DNA from 3 places in the Streptomyces sp. NPDC017936 genome. Region 1 is predicted to be linked to each of the others. Evidence: riboswitches for the same ligand, from Rfam matches in the RefSeq annotation. Region 1 holds a riboswitch; each other region holds the start of a gene.
What was found. Region 1 has a riboswitch for cobalamin ahead of ACH4F6_RS27715 (energy-coupling factor ABC transporter permease). Riboswitches for the same ligand answer to the same signal wherever they lie in the genome.
Positions count from the first base shown of each region.

Region 1 (4,203 bases):
GGTGGTCCGCAGCCGCGTCAGCCCCTTGCGGTCGTACGCCACCGGCTCTCCCTCGACCGTCAGCCGGCCCCGGTGCGGGCGCAGTCCGCCGCTGAGCAGCCGCATCAGGGTCGTCTTGCCGGTGCCGTTGCGGCCGAGGAGGGCGAGCGCGCGGCCTTCGCGGACGACGAAGTCGAGGCCGTCGAGCACGGCCGGGCCGTCCTCGTACGCGAAGGAGACGCCCCGCAGGGCGACCAGCTCGCTCATCACAGGGACCTTTCCAGTACGAACGTGAGGGCGGCCAGGGCCGCCAGGAGCCCGGCGCCGGCCGCCGTGAAACGGACGGAGACACGGGCCTCGGGCACCAGGACGCGCAGGGTGCCGTCGTAGCCGCGTCCGGCGAGACCGGCCTGGAGCCGCGCCGCCCGGTCGAAGGCCCGCACGAAGGCGGTGGCGCCGAGCCCGGCCAGGGAACGCCACTCGGCGGCCCGGGAGGTGTGCCCGAGCCGGGCCGCCTGGGCCTCCCGGATCCGGCGCACGGAGTCCAGCAGCAGGAAGCTCATGCGGTACGTCACCAGGGCGACGTCGACGACCGGTGCGGGCACACCGGCCTTCACCAGGCGGGGCAGCAGGTCGGACATGGGGGTGGTGAACGCGAACAGCAGCACGCCGAGGGAGGCGGCCGAGGTGCGCAGCATCAGCTCCCCGGCGCGCACGGCCCCGCCGTCGGCCAGGCTCACGAACCCGCCGGGTCCGCCCACCTGGACGAGCAGGGTGACCGCGCCGGTCGCGCAGAACCCCAGCGGCACCCGGTAGGCGCGCCACAGCCGGCGGGCCGGCACACCCGCCGGGCCGAGCAGCAGGACCAGCGCCGTCACCAGCACCAGGACCGCGCCCGGCCAGGGCGGCAGGGAGATCGCGAGCACGGTGAGGCCGAACCCGAGCACGGCCTTGTCCACGGGGTGGCGGCGGCGCCAGCGGCTGCTGTGCGCCGCCGCGTCGATCGGCAGCACGACCGCTCAGACCCGTCCCGGCGCGGACGCCCCGGCGTCGGATCCGCTCTCCGGCCCCCCGGCGCCCCCGGGGCTTCGCGCAGTCGTGGGCGCGGTGGTCCCCTCCGCGGTGTCCCGGGTCTCCGCCAGCCGTGCGGCGGCCCGCAGTTCGCCCTGGCGCCGCCCCCGGCGCAGGCCGAAGTAGTAGGCGAGGACGCCCGCTCCGAGGGCCGCCTGGAGGGAGAACAGCGCCGACTCGATCTCCCCGGACGGCGGCTCGTACAGGGGCGAGAACCACGGCTCGTAGTCCGGCTCGATCTCGGTGATCGCCGTCTCCGCCTCGCCGTCGGAGCCCGCGAACGGCTCCTCCTTGTGGTCGCCGAGGCCGAGGGCGAGCGGCAGCACGGCGAGCGCGACCACCACGGCCAGCAGCAGGATGTTGATCTTCGTGTTCCGGTTCACCGGGCCACCGCCTCCGTGTCGGCCGGTTCCTGCCGCTTCGTCACCAGTACGCCGAGGCGGGTCAGTTCGCCCTTGCTGGACTGCGCCAGGAGCCGCATGACCAGCACCGTGAGGAGGCCCTCGCTCACCGCCAGCGGGATCTGCGTGACGGCGAAGATGGAGCCGAACTTGCCGAGCGCGCCCAGGAAGCCGCTGCTCGGGTCGGGGAACGCGAGCGCCAGCTGCACGCTGGTGACGCAGTAGGTGGACAGGTCGGCGACGAACGCGCCGGCGAACACGGTGACCATCAGCGGCACGTCGTACCGCCGCAGCAGCCGGTACGTCCCGTAACCGGCCCACGGACCGACGATCGCCATGGAGAACACGTTGGCGCCCAGGGTGGTCAGGCCGCCGTGGGCGAGCAGCAGCGCCTGGAAGAGCAGCGTGATGGTGCCGAGCACCGCCATGATCGGCGGCCGGAACAGGATGGCGCCCAGCCCGGTGCCGGTGGGGTGCGAGCAGCTCCCGGTCACCGACGGCAGTTTGAGAGCGGACAGGACGAAGGTGAAGGCCCCGGAGGCGCCGAGGAGCAGGGTGCTCTCGGGATGCTCGCGCACTTCACGGTTCAGGGCGCGGACTCCGTGGACGACGAACGGCGCCGACGCGACGCCCCAGGCGACCGCGTGCGCCGGAGGAAGGAAACCCTCGGCTATGTGCATGGCTCAGCAGACCCTCTCCAGCACCTCGTGGATGGTTGACGCGCCTTGGCCGGTCTCCTGGCTGACGGGTACCACCGCCCGTGCTCCGCCTTCCCGGGTCCGAGGACCCAGTGGCTGCCCGTGAGGGCCGGAGCCGGACTTCCCGATCACAGTGGCGAGGGCCGCACCGGCATCACACCGGATTTCCCGTTCACCAAGGCGTGGTGACAGTAGTGCCAGGACAGGGGCAGTGACAAGCCGCGACGGGGGCGCGCGGACGGCGGACGAGGGCTCACACCCCGGCGCACGGGTGCGTTCCGCCGACGTGGTACGCGCTTGCTGAACACGGCGGGGATCCGTGCCGTACCTGGTGCCGCGGGCCCCGGGACCCCGGGGCGCAGGCACCGGTGAACCCGACGGCAGGAGCACCCGCCGTGACCGAGCCGGTCTGCACCGTGTCCGCCATGAGCTGCGGCCGCCGCGCGGCCGGCGTCGCCGAGAAGGGGGTGGAGGTGGCCGGCGTCACCGAGGTGGACGTCGACGTGCGGGCGGGGCGGGTGACGGTGCGCGGCGGGAGGGTCGACGGCGACGCCGTGCGGGCGGCGATCGACGAGGCCGGCCACCTGGCCGTCGAAGCCGTGCGCGCCGCGGCCTGAGCCGCCGGCGGCTCCGCGCCGGCGCCCTGCCGGGAACGCGCGTCCGGGTCAGCGGCCGCGCCAGTCCAGGCACAGCACCAGGGCGTCGTCGTCCGGGACGCGCCGGCCGCGGTGACGCGTCAGCTCCCGCAGGACGGCGTGCGGGACCTCGGCCGCGGGCAGCAGGCGGGTGGACAGGACCGCGCGGGCCAGGACGGCCTCGCCGTAGGCCTCCCCGGCGGGCGAGACGGCCGCGTGGACGCCGTCGCTGACGAAGAGGAGCCGGTCGCCGGGCTCGAGGCGGAACTCCTGGGCCGCGTAGTCCGTCTCCTCGAACATGCCCAGCGGCAACTGGGGGTCGAGGCGCACGTGTTCCACGATGCCGTTCCGCAGGCGCAGCATCCGGGGGGAGCCGGCGTCCACCACCCGGGCGTGCCCGGTGGCCAGTTCGACCTCGAGCAGCAGGGCCGGCAGGTGGCGGCGGCCCCGGTGCTGGGCGTGGACGGCCTGGTCGGCCAGGGCCGCCTGGTCGGCGAGGGGAAGGCCGGCCCGCCGCGCGTTGCGCAGCGCGGTGACGGCCAGGCCGGTCAGCAGGGACGCCTCCGTGCCCTCGCCCATGCCGTCGGTGACGTACAGCGTCAGGTGGTCGGCCGTCACCGACCAGTCGTAGGAGTCGCCGAAGACGTCGTAGGCGGGCTCCAGCTGGGCGCCCAGATCGAACTCGGGGCAGCTGCGCGAGCGGCCCGGGAGCAGCTGCCACTGCATCTCCGCGGCCAGGGTGAGCCGGTCTCTGCGTCTCGCCCGGAGGTACAGGTCGGTGTCCCGCTCGGTCAGGACCAGCTCGTGCGCCAGCACCTGCGCGATCCCGGCCACCTCGGCCAGGACGGCCTCCCCCTGCTCGGGCAGGGTCACCGACAGCACGCCGAGCCGGTCGCCGCGCACGGTGACGGGCAGATGGGCGCGCACCCGTCCCTCGCCGGCGGGCTCCACGAACGGTTCCTGCGCGCCGAAGGCCCGGCCCGCCGGGCTGCCGTGGGCCGGTACCGGTTCCGGGGCGTGCGGCGACGTGGACACCGGTTGCAGCACCGTCAGGCCGTAGTCGGCCAGGAACAGCTCGACACGGTCCGCGCCGTACTGTTCGGCCAGCACGCCGCGGACCGTGTCGAGCAACTCGTGGGGCGCCGCCGTCCGCAGGGCGCGCTCGGCGGTCGTCCATCCGTCCACGGTCGTCACTGCACCGGTCCTCTCGTCGAAATGTACGGATCATGTGCTCTTCTGCTTTTCGCGGCCCGCCTCACCGGACGAGCCCTAGTACGCTGGCGGTCGTCCCAGTGCCTGCGAGAGGCTGACCGTGACTGCCTTCCGTCACCGCCCGGAGCCCGACGAGGTCGCCCGGGTGACCGCGACGGCGGCGGAGCTGCTGGAAGTGCTGTGGGGCAGGGCGTCGACCGCGCCCGC
Region 1 is NZ_JBIRHK010000014.1:192,758-196,960, forward strand. Features, by position in the region: gene ACH4F6_RS27700 (ATP-binding cassette domain-containing protein) at 1-246, opposite strand, end outside; gene cbiQ (cobalt ECF transporter T component CbiQ) at 246-992, opposite strand; gene ACH4F6_RS27710 (energy-coupling factor ABC transporter substrate-binding protein) at 999-1,433, opposite strand; gene ACH4F6_RS27715 (energy-coupling factor ABC transporter permease) at 1,430-2,131, opposite strand; cobalamin riboswitch at 2,161-2,366, opposite strand; gene ACH4F6_RS27720 (heavy-metal-associated domain-containing protein) at 2,545-2,766, shown strand; gene ACH4F6_RS27725 (PP2C family protein-serine/threonine phosphatase) at 2,815-3,978, opposite strand; gene ACH4F6_RS27730 (MarR family transcriptional regulator) at 4,091-4,203, shown strand, end outside.

Region 2 (4,203 bases), on a different contig from region 1:
CGTCGCGCAGCGCCTCACGGGTGCGCGCGTCCCACACGCCCAGCTTCTTCAGGTCGTCCACCAGGTACGGGTTGACCTGGAGGAACTCACCGGACAGCGTCTCGCGCTTGAACAGGTTGGACACCTGCGGCTCGATGCACTCGTACACACCGGCGATCGAGGCGATGGTGGCGGTCGGCGCGATGGCCAGGAGCAGCGAGTTGCGCAGGCCCGTCGCGGCGATGCGCTCGCGCAGCGCGGCCCAGCGCTCGGGCCAGGCGAACTCGACGCCGTAGTGGTCCGGGTGCAGCACGCCGCGGGCGGTGCGGGTCCTGTCCCAGGCCGGCAGCGGCCCGTTGCGCTCGGCGAGGCCGGCGGAGGCCTCGTACGCGGCGAGCATGATCCGCTCGGCGATGCGCGTCGAGAGCGTGCGGGCCCGCGGGGAGTCGAAGGGCAGCCGCAGCTTGAAGAAGACGTCCTGCAGGCCCATCGCGCCCAGGCCCACCGGACGCCACTTGGCGTTCGACCGGCCCGCCTGCTCGGTCGGGTAGAAGTTGATGTCGACGACCCGGTCCAGGAAGGTGACGGCCGTGCGGACCGTGGCGTCCAGCCGCTCCCAGTCGACGTCCCCGGCCTCCGTGTCGACGAACGCGCCGAGGTTCACCGACCCCAGGTTGCAGACCGCCGTCTCGCCGTCGTTCGTGACCTCCAGGATCTCCGTGCAGAGGTTGGAGGAGTGGATGACCTGGCCCGGCTCGGCCGTCTGGTTGGCGGTGCGGTTGGCGGCGTCCTTGAAGGTCATCCAGCCGTTGCCGGTCTGCGCGAGGGTGCGCATCATCCGGCCGTACAGGTCGCGGGCCGCGATGGTCTTCCTCGCGAGGCCCGCCGCCTCCGCCCCGCGGTACGCGGCGTCGAACTCCTCGCCCCACAGGTCGACCAGCTCGGGCACGTCCGAGGGGGAGAACAGCGACCACTGCTCGTCGGCGTTCACCCGGCGCATGAACTCGTCCGGGACCCAGTGCGCCAGGTTCAGGTTGTGCGTACGGCGGGCGTCCTCACCCGTGTTGTCGCGCAGCTCCAGGAACTCCTCGATGTCCGAGTGCCAGGTCTCCAGGTAGACCGCGGCCGCGCCCTTGCGCCGCCCGCCCTGGTTCACGGCGGCGACGGAGGCGTCGAGGGTCTTCAGGAACGGCACGATGCCGTTGGAGAGTCCGTTGGTGCCGCGGATGAGGGAGCCGCGGGAGCGGATCCGCGAGTACGACAGCCCGATGCCGCCGGCGTGCTTGGAGAGCCGGGCGACCTGGTGGTAGCGGTCGTACAGGGAGTCCAGCTCGTCCTTGGGGGAGTCCAGGAGGTAGCAGGATGACATCTGGGGGTGCCGGGTGCCGGAGTTGAAGAGCGTGGGGGACGAGGGCAGGTAGTCGAGCCGGCTCATCAGCCCGTAGAGCGCGGCCACCTCGTCCACGGAGCGGGGCGTGTCGTCCTCGGCGAGGCCGCTCGCCACCCGCAGCAGGAAGTGCTGGGGCGTCTCGACGATCTTGCGGGTGAGGGGGTGGCGCAGCAGGTAGCGGCTGTGCAGGGTGCGCAGCCCGAAGTAGCCGAAGCGGTCGTCGGCGGCCGGGTCGATCAGCGCGTCCAGGCGGGCCGCGTGCAGCCGTACGAACGCGGCGGTGCGGTCGGCGACGAGGCCCTCGCGGTGGCCGGCGGCCACGGACTCGGTGAACGAGGTGACGCCCTGGGAGGCGGCCTCGGCGGCGATGCCGATCGTCAGCAGCCGGGCGGCCAGCTTCGAGTAGGCGGGGTCCTCGGAGATCAGGCCGGCGGCCGCCTCCGTGGCCAGCTCGCGCAGTTCCGTCTCGTCCGCCCGCGCGGACCGGCCCCGCAGCGCGGCGGCGGCGACCCGGCCGGGGTCGGCGTCGGGGAGGTCGGCGGTCAGCCCGGTCAGGGTCCGCAGCAGCGCGGCTCCGGGACCGTCGTCCCCGGCCGGCGCCGCGGACGGGGTGGCTGAAGCCGGATCGGCTGGCGCGATGGTCACGTGGGGGCTCTCCCTCGCTCGGCGGGGGGCCTGGCGGAGGGCAGGGGGCAGCACACGAGCGCGCACGGCGTCGCGTCCACCGGCCCACTCCACGAGGCCCGGACGTCAGGCACCCGGAACGGACGGACCGGGTGCGCTGCCGGCAGGTCCTCGGACTGGACGGGCGTGCGGAGACACGCGAGTACACCGTTGCGGGACAGTTCCGGATTCGCACCGGATTCCCCTGCGGCGACAGCGAGCATGAGCATACATCTTGTGTCGGGCCGTCGGGCTACCCCCAGATGTTGTGTCGCACCGGCTTCACAGCGTCAATCGGTAGGTGAGGAGCGTGAGGTCGTCCAGGTGCGGGACCGGGTTCCAGTCCCGCTCGGGTGTGCGGACGAAGCCCAGGCGCTCGTAGAGGCGGTGGGCGGCGTGCATGGAGCGCCGGCTCGACAGGACGACGGCGGTGCGGCCCTCCGCCGCGCGGGCACGGTCCACGCACGCGCGCACGAGGGCCTCGCCGACGCCCTGTCCGCGGCTCTCCCGCGCGACGGCCAGGGCGCGGACCTCGGCCTCCCCGGGGCCGGCGATGTCGGCGACGGGGCCGCCGTCGGGGACGAGGGTGACGCCGCCGAGCAGCGCGCCGTCCCGCACCGCCACCAGCACCTCGGCCGCGGCGGCCCGCCCCGCGACGTCCTTCAGCACGGGCAGGTACGGGTCGCCCCCGCCGAAGTCGAGGAGGCCGTCGTCGAGGTAGGCGCGGGCGGTCAGGTCGCCCAGGGCGGCGTACTCGGTGGGTTCCGCTTCCCGGATCCGCAGGTCCATGGCGTCGAGTGTGGACGACGACGGGCCGCCGAATCGACCTGCTTTCGGCGGCCCGTCGCGGGGCGTGCGGCTGAGGGCGCCTCAGGAGGCCCTCAGCCGGCGGTCAGTGGGCGGAGCCCGCGGTCGCCGGAGGCAGCTCCACCTCGACGCCCGGGTCGCCCGCGTCCGCCGTGTAGTCCTCCGGCCTGGTCTCGTCGACGCCCTCGGGGGCCTTCGCCGCCCTCAGGACGAAGGTCAGGACGACCGACACCACCAGGTTCAGGACGAACGCCGTCAGACCGATGTAGCCGATCTCCCCGATGCCGGGGATCTCCTTCGACGAGCCGCCGAAGTGCTTCTGGGTCGGGGAGGCGACGCCGTACGCGGCGACCGTGCCGTAGACCATGCCGACCGCCCAGCCGGCGAGCAGCGCCCAGCGGTGGAACCAGCGGGTGAACAGGCCGCCGACCAGGGCCGGGAAGGTCTGCAGGATCCAGATGCCGCCGAGGAGCTGGAAGTTGATGGCGACCGTCTTGTCCATCGTCAGGACGAAGACCAGCGCGCCCACCTTCACCAGCAGCGAGACCAGCTTGGAGACGCGGGTCTCCTCCTTGGGGGTCGCGTCCGGCTTGATGAAGTCCTTGTAGATGTTGCGCGTGAAGAGGTTCGCGGCCGCGATGGACATGATGGCCGCGGGGACGAGGGCGCCGATGCCGATCGCCGCGAAGGCCACGCCCGCGAACCAGGCCGGGAACATGTCCTCGAACAGCTGCGGGATCGCCAGCTGCCCGTTGGTGACCTTGATCCCGGCCGCGATCGCCATGAAGCCCAGCAGGGCCAGCAGGCCGAGCATGAGGGAGTACAGCGGCAGGATCGTGGTGTTGCGGCGGATCACCTCACGGCTCTTCGAGGACAGCGTGGCCGTGATCGAGTGCGGGTACATGAAGAGCGCCAGCGCGGAGCCCAACGCCAGCGTGGCGTACGTCCACTGGCCCGCCTCGGGCGGCACCAGCGCCCCGCGCGGCTTCTCCGTCGCCGGGTTGACCTGCGCGAACGCGTCACCCGCCTTGGCGAAGATGTCGTCGAACCCGCCCAGCTTGATCGGGATGTAGATGATCGCCACCGCGATGACGATGTAGATCAGCGTGTCCTTCACGAACGCGATCAGCGCGGGGGCGCGCAGGCCCGACGAGTACGTGTACGCGGCCAGCACGCCGAAGGCGATCAGCAGCGGCAGGTCCTTGACGAACCAGTTGGTGTCCTCGCCGCCGCCGACGCCCATCACGTCCAGCACGGCCTGGATGCCGACGAGCTGGAGCGCGATGTACGGCATGGTCGCGAGGATGCCGGTGACGGCCACGGCCAGGGACAGGCCCTTGGAGCCGAAGCGGCCGCGCACGAAG
Region 2 is NZ_JBIRHK010000004.1:201,535-205,737, reverse strand. Features, by position in the region: gene ACH4F6_RS10385 (ribonucleoside-diphosphate reductase subunit alpha) at 1-2,014, opposite strand, end outside; cobalamin riboswitch at 2,138-2,297, opposite strand; gene ACH4F6_RS10380 (GNAT family N-acetyltransferase) at 2,315-2,821, opposite strand; gene mctP (monocarboxylate uptake permease MctP) at 2,925-4,203, opposite strand, start outside.
Region 2: another riboswitch for cobalamin. It lies ahead of ACH4F6_RS10385 (ribonucleoside-diphosphate reductase subunit alpha); the one in region 1 lies ahead of ACH4F6_RS27715 (energy-coupling factor ABC transporter permease).

Region 3 (4,203 bases), on a different contig from region 1:
TCCCACCCCTCCGCCGACGGGATCCCACCCGCCGGCTCCCCGGGCCAGACGCCGGCACCCGCTCCCTCCGACGAGGCCGCGTCCACCGCGATCGCCGCCGGGGCCGCACCGGCCGAGAACGGCGGGGCCGTAAGCCGTCGTACCCGTTCCGGCTGGTGGCCCCTGCTGACCCGGCTGCACTTCTACGCCGGCGTCCTGGTCGCCCCGTTCCTGCTCGTCGCGGCGCTGACCGGGCTGGCGTACACCGCCGTACCGCAGCTCGACCAGCTCGTCTACAGCGAGCAGTTGCGGGTGGAGAAGGTGGGTGTCACGGCGAAGCCGCTCACCGAGCAGGTGGCGGCCGCCCGCGAGGCCCATCCCGAGGGCAGTGTCGCCTCGGTCGTGCCGCCCGAGGCGCCGGACCACACCACCAAGGTCGTGCTGTCCGTGCCCGAGCTCGCCGAGCAGGACAAGCAGCGCACCGTCTACGTCGATCCCTACACGGGCGAGGTGCGCGGCGCCCTGACCACGTGGTCCGGTTCGACCCCCCTGGCCACCTGGCTGGACGACCTGCACCGCCATCTCCACCTCGGCGAGACGGGCCGCCTGTACTCCGAACTCGCCGCGAGCTGGCTGTGGGTGCTGGTACTGGGCGGTCTTCTGCTGTGGTTCGGACGCCGCCGCACCTACGCGGGCGGATCGAAGCGCCACGCGGTGCTGCCCGAACGCGGGGCACGGGGTGTGCGCCGCAGCCGCAGTCTGCACGCGGTCACCGGGGTGTGGATCTCGGCCGGCCTGCTCGTCCTCAGTGCCACCGGGCTGACCTGGTCGGCGTACGCCGGTGAACGCTTCACCGAACTGCGCACCTCGTTGAGCGCATACGCGCCCGAACTGGACACCTCCATCTCCGGTGGCGCGCAAGGCACTTCCGGGCACGACCACTCCAGCGGGCACGAAGCCGCAGCGGCGGGCGGCCTGCCGGCCGGGCTCACGGTGGACCAGGTGCTGGAGAAGGCCCGTGCCGCGGGACTCGACGGTCCGGTGGAGATCGGCACGCCCGCCGACGACAAGAGCACCTGGTCGGTCGCCCAGACCGACGGACTGTGGCCCGTCCGCCTGGACCAGGCGGCCGTCGATCCGCACACCGGCGAGGTCACCGCGCGAGTCGACTGGGCGGACCACCCGGTGCTCGCCAAGCTCAGCACCCTCGGCGTGCGCGCCCACATGGGTACCCTGTTCGGCCTGGCCAACCAGATCGTCCTCGCGGTCATCGCGCTCGGCCTGACGTCGGGCATCGTGCTCGGCTACCGCATGTGGTGGCAGCGCCGGCCCACGCGTGGGGACCGCCGCGCGCCGGTGGGCCGCGCGCCCGCCCGCGGCACGTGGCGGCACCTGCCCTGGCCCGCCCTGGCCGTGGCAGCGCCGCTGATCATCGCGGTCGGTTGGGCGTTCCCCTTGCTGGGCTGGTCCCTGCTGGCCTTCCTGGCCCTCGACGCACTGCTCGGCCTGATCCACCACAGGCGGGTCGGCCGCGCTGCCGTGCGCGCCTGACCTCACGGCAGGGTCCTTGTCGGTCCGGCTCGTGGCAACGGTCGCGGTCGGCACTGCCGGCGTACCCCGTGCAGGACCCCCGGGACCTTGCTGCACGCAGCGTGCAGCAAGGTCCCGGGGGCGGGAAGAGGAGGGATCCCGTGAACGCTTTCGCCGACTCCCGTCGTGCGCGTGCCGTGCGGCGAGGACGTCCTCGCCCACGCCGGCGCGCTGCGCTCGGTCCACGTCGACGCCTTCTGCGCACCGCCCTGGAACGGGGACGAGGAGAAGGCCGCCGAGTTCGCCGCGCGCCTCCCCCGTGACGCGCGCGCCCCCGGTTTCACCGCCGCGGTGGCCGTGGAGGGCGGGGGCGTGCCCGGCTTCGTCGGCGGGTGGACCACGCTCCTGCCTTTCCCCATGGACCGCTGCTGTCCGCAGGCCGCCGCAGGCCTCGTCGCCCGACGGACCGAGGACCGGCTGTACGACGCCTTCAGGGTGGACGAACTCGCCGTCCGGCCCGGCGCGCACGGCGGCGGGCTCGCCGGAGAACTGCTGGAGGCGGTCACCGCGGGCGCCCCCGAGGGTCCCAGGCTGTTCACCTCCGTCCGGGCGCCCCGGGCGGTGGCCTTCTGCCGCCGCCCGGGCTGGACCCGGGCCGCCCACCCCTTCCCCGACGGCAAGGGCATCGTCGTCTTCCCCGGCCCGCGCCGTCCCGCCCGCGGCCTCGTCCCGCTGCCGTTCCGAGCCGTGGCGGTCCGCGCCGCTCAGGGAGCCGTACGGCGGCGCGGTGGGGTGAAGGCGTACAGGTCGAGGATCTCAGGCCGGGGAGCGACGCCGGGGCCGCCCGCCCGTACCCAGGCGACGATGTCCTCCGTCGCGTCCGGGTCGTTCACCAGGCCGAACCACACCGGCCGGGCTCCGGCCGCCCGCCCCGCGGACGAGGGCTGCACGACGACCACGTTCGCCTGGTCGCACACGTCCAGGCAGGCGGAGACACGTACGGGTGCCTCCGCGCGCAGACGTGCGGACTGCGCGGCGTGGTCGACGCCGGTCACCTTCGGCGTACCGCAGCAGCAGTCCCGGCACACGACGATCCGGCACGGCACACCACCGGCCGGTCCCGCGGTCTCCTCGGCGCCGAACGCCTCACCGTCCGTTGTCTCGAACATGCCGAAACACCCCTCTCTCCGGGGAGATCCGCCCCGGCGTCCTTCAAGGAGGCGACGACGTGAGTCTCCTGGCTCTCGGGTCACAGCTCGTCCCGGCCTTCCCACCCTTCGAGGGGCAGTGGCCTGTTCGGGATCCGCTCACCGATCACAGTGGCGGGACCGCGCCGGATTCGCACCGGCTTCCTCGGACCGTCGTCGCCCTGTCGCCGGCCATCATCCCATCAAGTCCGTCCCCCGCCCTCGGAAGCCCGTGCCGGCCTTCCCCGGCCGACGGCCGAGGACCGGATCACTCGGGCTCGTGAGCGTGCGGACTCGTCGAAGGTGGCTCGGCCGGGCGTTTTCGGCCACCGTCATGGCCGGACGCGACCACGAGGACGAGCTCGCCTTCTACCTCTACTTCCACTTCCAGCACTTCCTGGCGGTGTACGCCGTCGAACGGGCCTCCGGCGTGTTCTACAGCCTGGTCCTCCTGGTCTGCTTCACGCTCGTCATCGTCGTCCAGCCCCTCGCGTCCGGCCTGATCCGGCGCATGCCCTACGCGACGGCCCTCGCGATCGGCTTCACGGGCCTGGCGGCCGGGCTGGCCGCCCTGGCGGTCGGCACCCGGCCGGCCCTGCTGGCGGGCGGAGCGCTGATCACCCTGGGCGACATCGTCCTGTTCCTCAAGAACGACCTGGAGGCACTGCGCCGCAGCCCGCGCTCGGACGCCGTGGTCTTCGGCCAGCAGCGGTTGGCGGCGGGACTCGGCGCCTGCGCCAGCGGAGTGCTGGGCGGACAGCTGTACGGCCTCACCGAACGCGCGAGCCAAACGGGCTGGTTCTGGCTGCTGGCCGCAGCACAGTGCCTGGTGCTGCCCCCCGCGCTGCTGGCACTGCGCGATCGCGGGGTGAAACACACCCACCCACACGATGACGACGAAGGAGCACTGAGACCGCATGACACGGACGGACGGGTTCCAGGACGATGACTTCTGGACCGAGTTCCACGACTTCCTGTTCCCCGAACAGCGCTACGAGCAGGCGGAAGACCTGCTGGACAGCTCTCCGCTGCTGTCCTTTCCCCGGGGTTCTCGCGTACTCGACCTGTGTTGCGGTCCAGGGGTGTTCACCGTGCCACTCGCCCGGCTCGGTCACGACGTCACCGGAGTGGACCTCAGTCCAGCCATGCTGGAGCGCGCACGCAAGAAATCGGCTGACGCCGATGCCCACGTCACCTACGTACGGGCCGACGCGCGCGAGTACGAGGCACCGGGCGCGTTCGACGTCGTCCTCAACATGTTCACCTCGTTCGGATACTTCGAGGAGCCCGCCGACAACGCCCGCGTGCTGCGCACCATGTACACCTGCCTGGCACCCGGCGGCACCCTCGTCCTGGACCTCGCCGGCAAGGAACTGCTGGCCCGCAGGATCACCCCGCCCAAGGTGGTGCGACGCGGCGACGACCTGATGGTGCAGACCGACACCGTGCTGGACGACTGGGCACGGCTGCGCAGCGACCGGGTCCTGGTCCGGGGCGAGCGGGTGAC
Region 3 is NZ_JBIRHK010000019.1:145,600-149,802, forward strand. Features, by position in the region: gene ACH4F6_RS32815 (PepSY-associated TM helix domain-containing protein) at 1-1,530, shown strand, start outside; gene ACH4F6_RS32820 ((2Fe-2S) ferredoxin domain-containing protein) at 2,274-2,678, opposite strand; cobalamin riboswitch at 2,740-2,864, opposite strand; gene ACH4F6_RS32825 (hypothetical protein) at 3,031-3,645, shown strand; gene ACH4F6_RS32830 (class I SAM-dependent methyltransferase) at 3,614-4,203, shown strand, end outside.
Region 3: another riboswitch for cobalamin. It lies ahead of ACH4F6_RS32820 ((2Fe-2S) ferredoxin domain-containing protein); the one in region 1 lies ahead of ACH4F6_RS27715 (energy-coupling factor ABC transporter permease).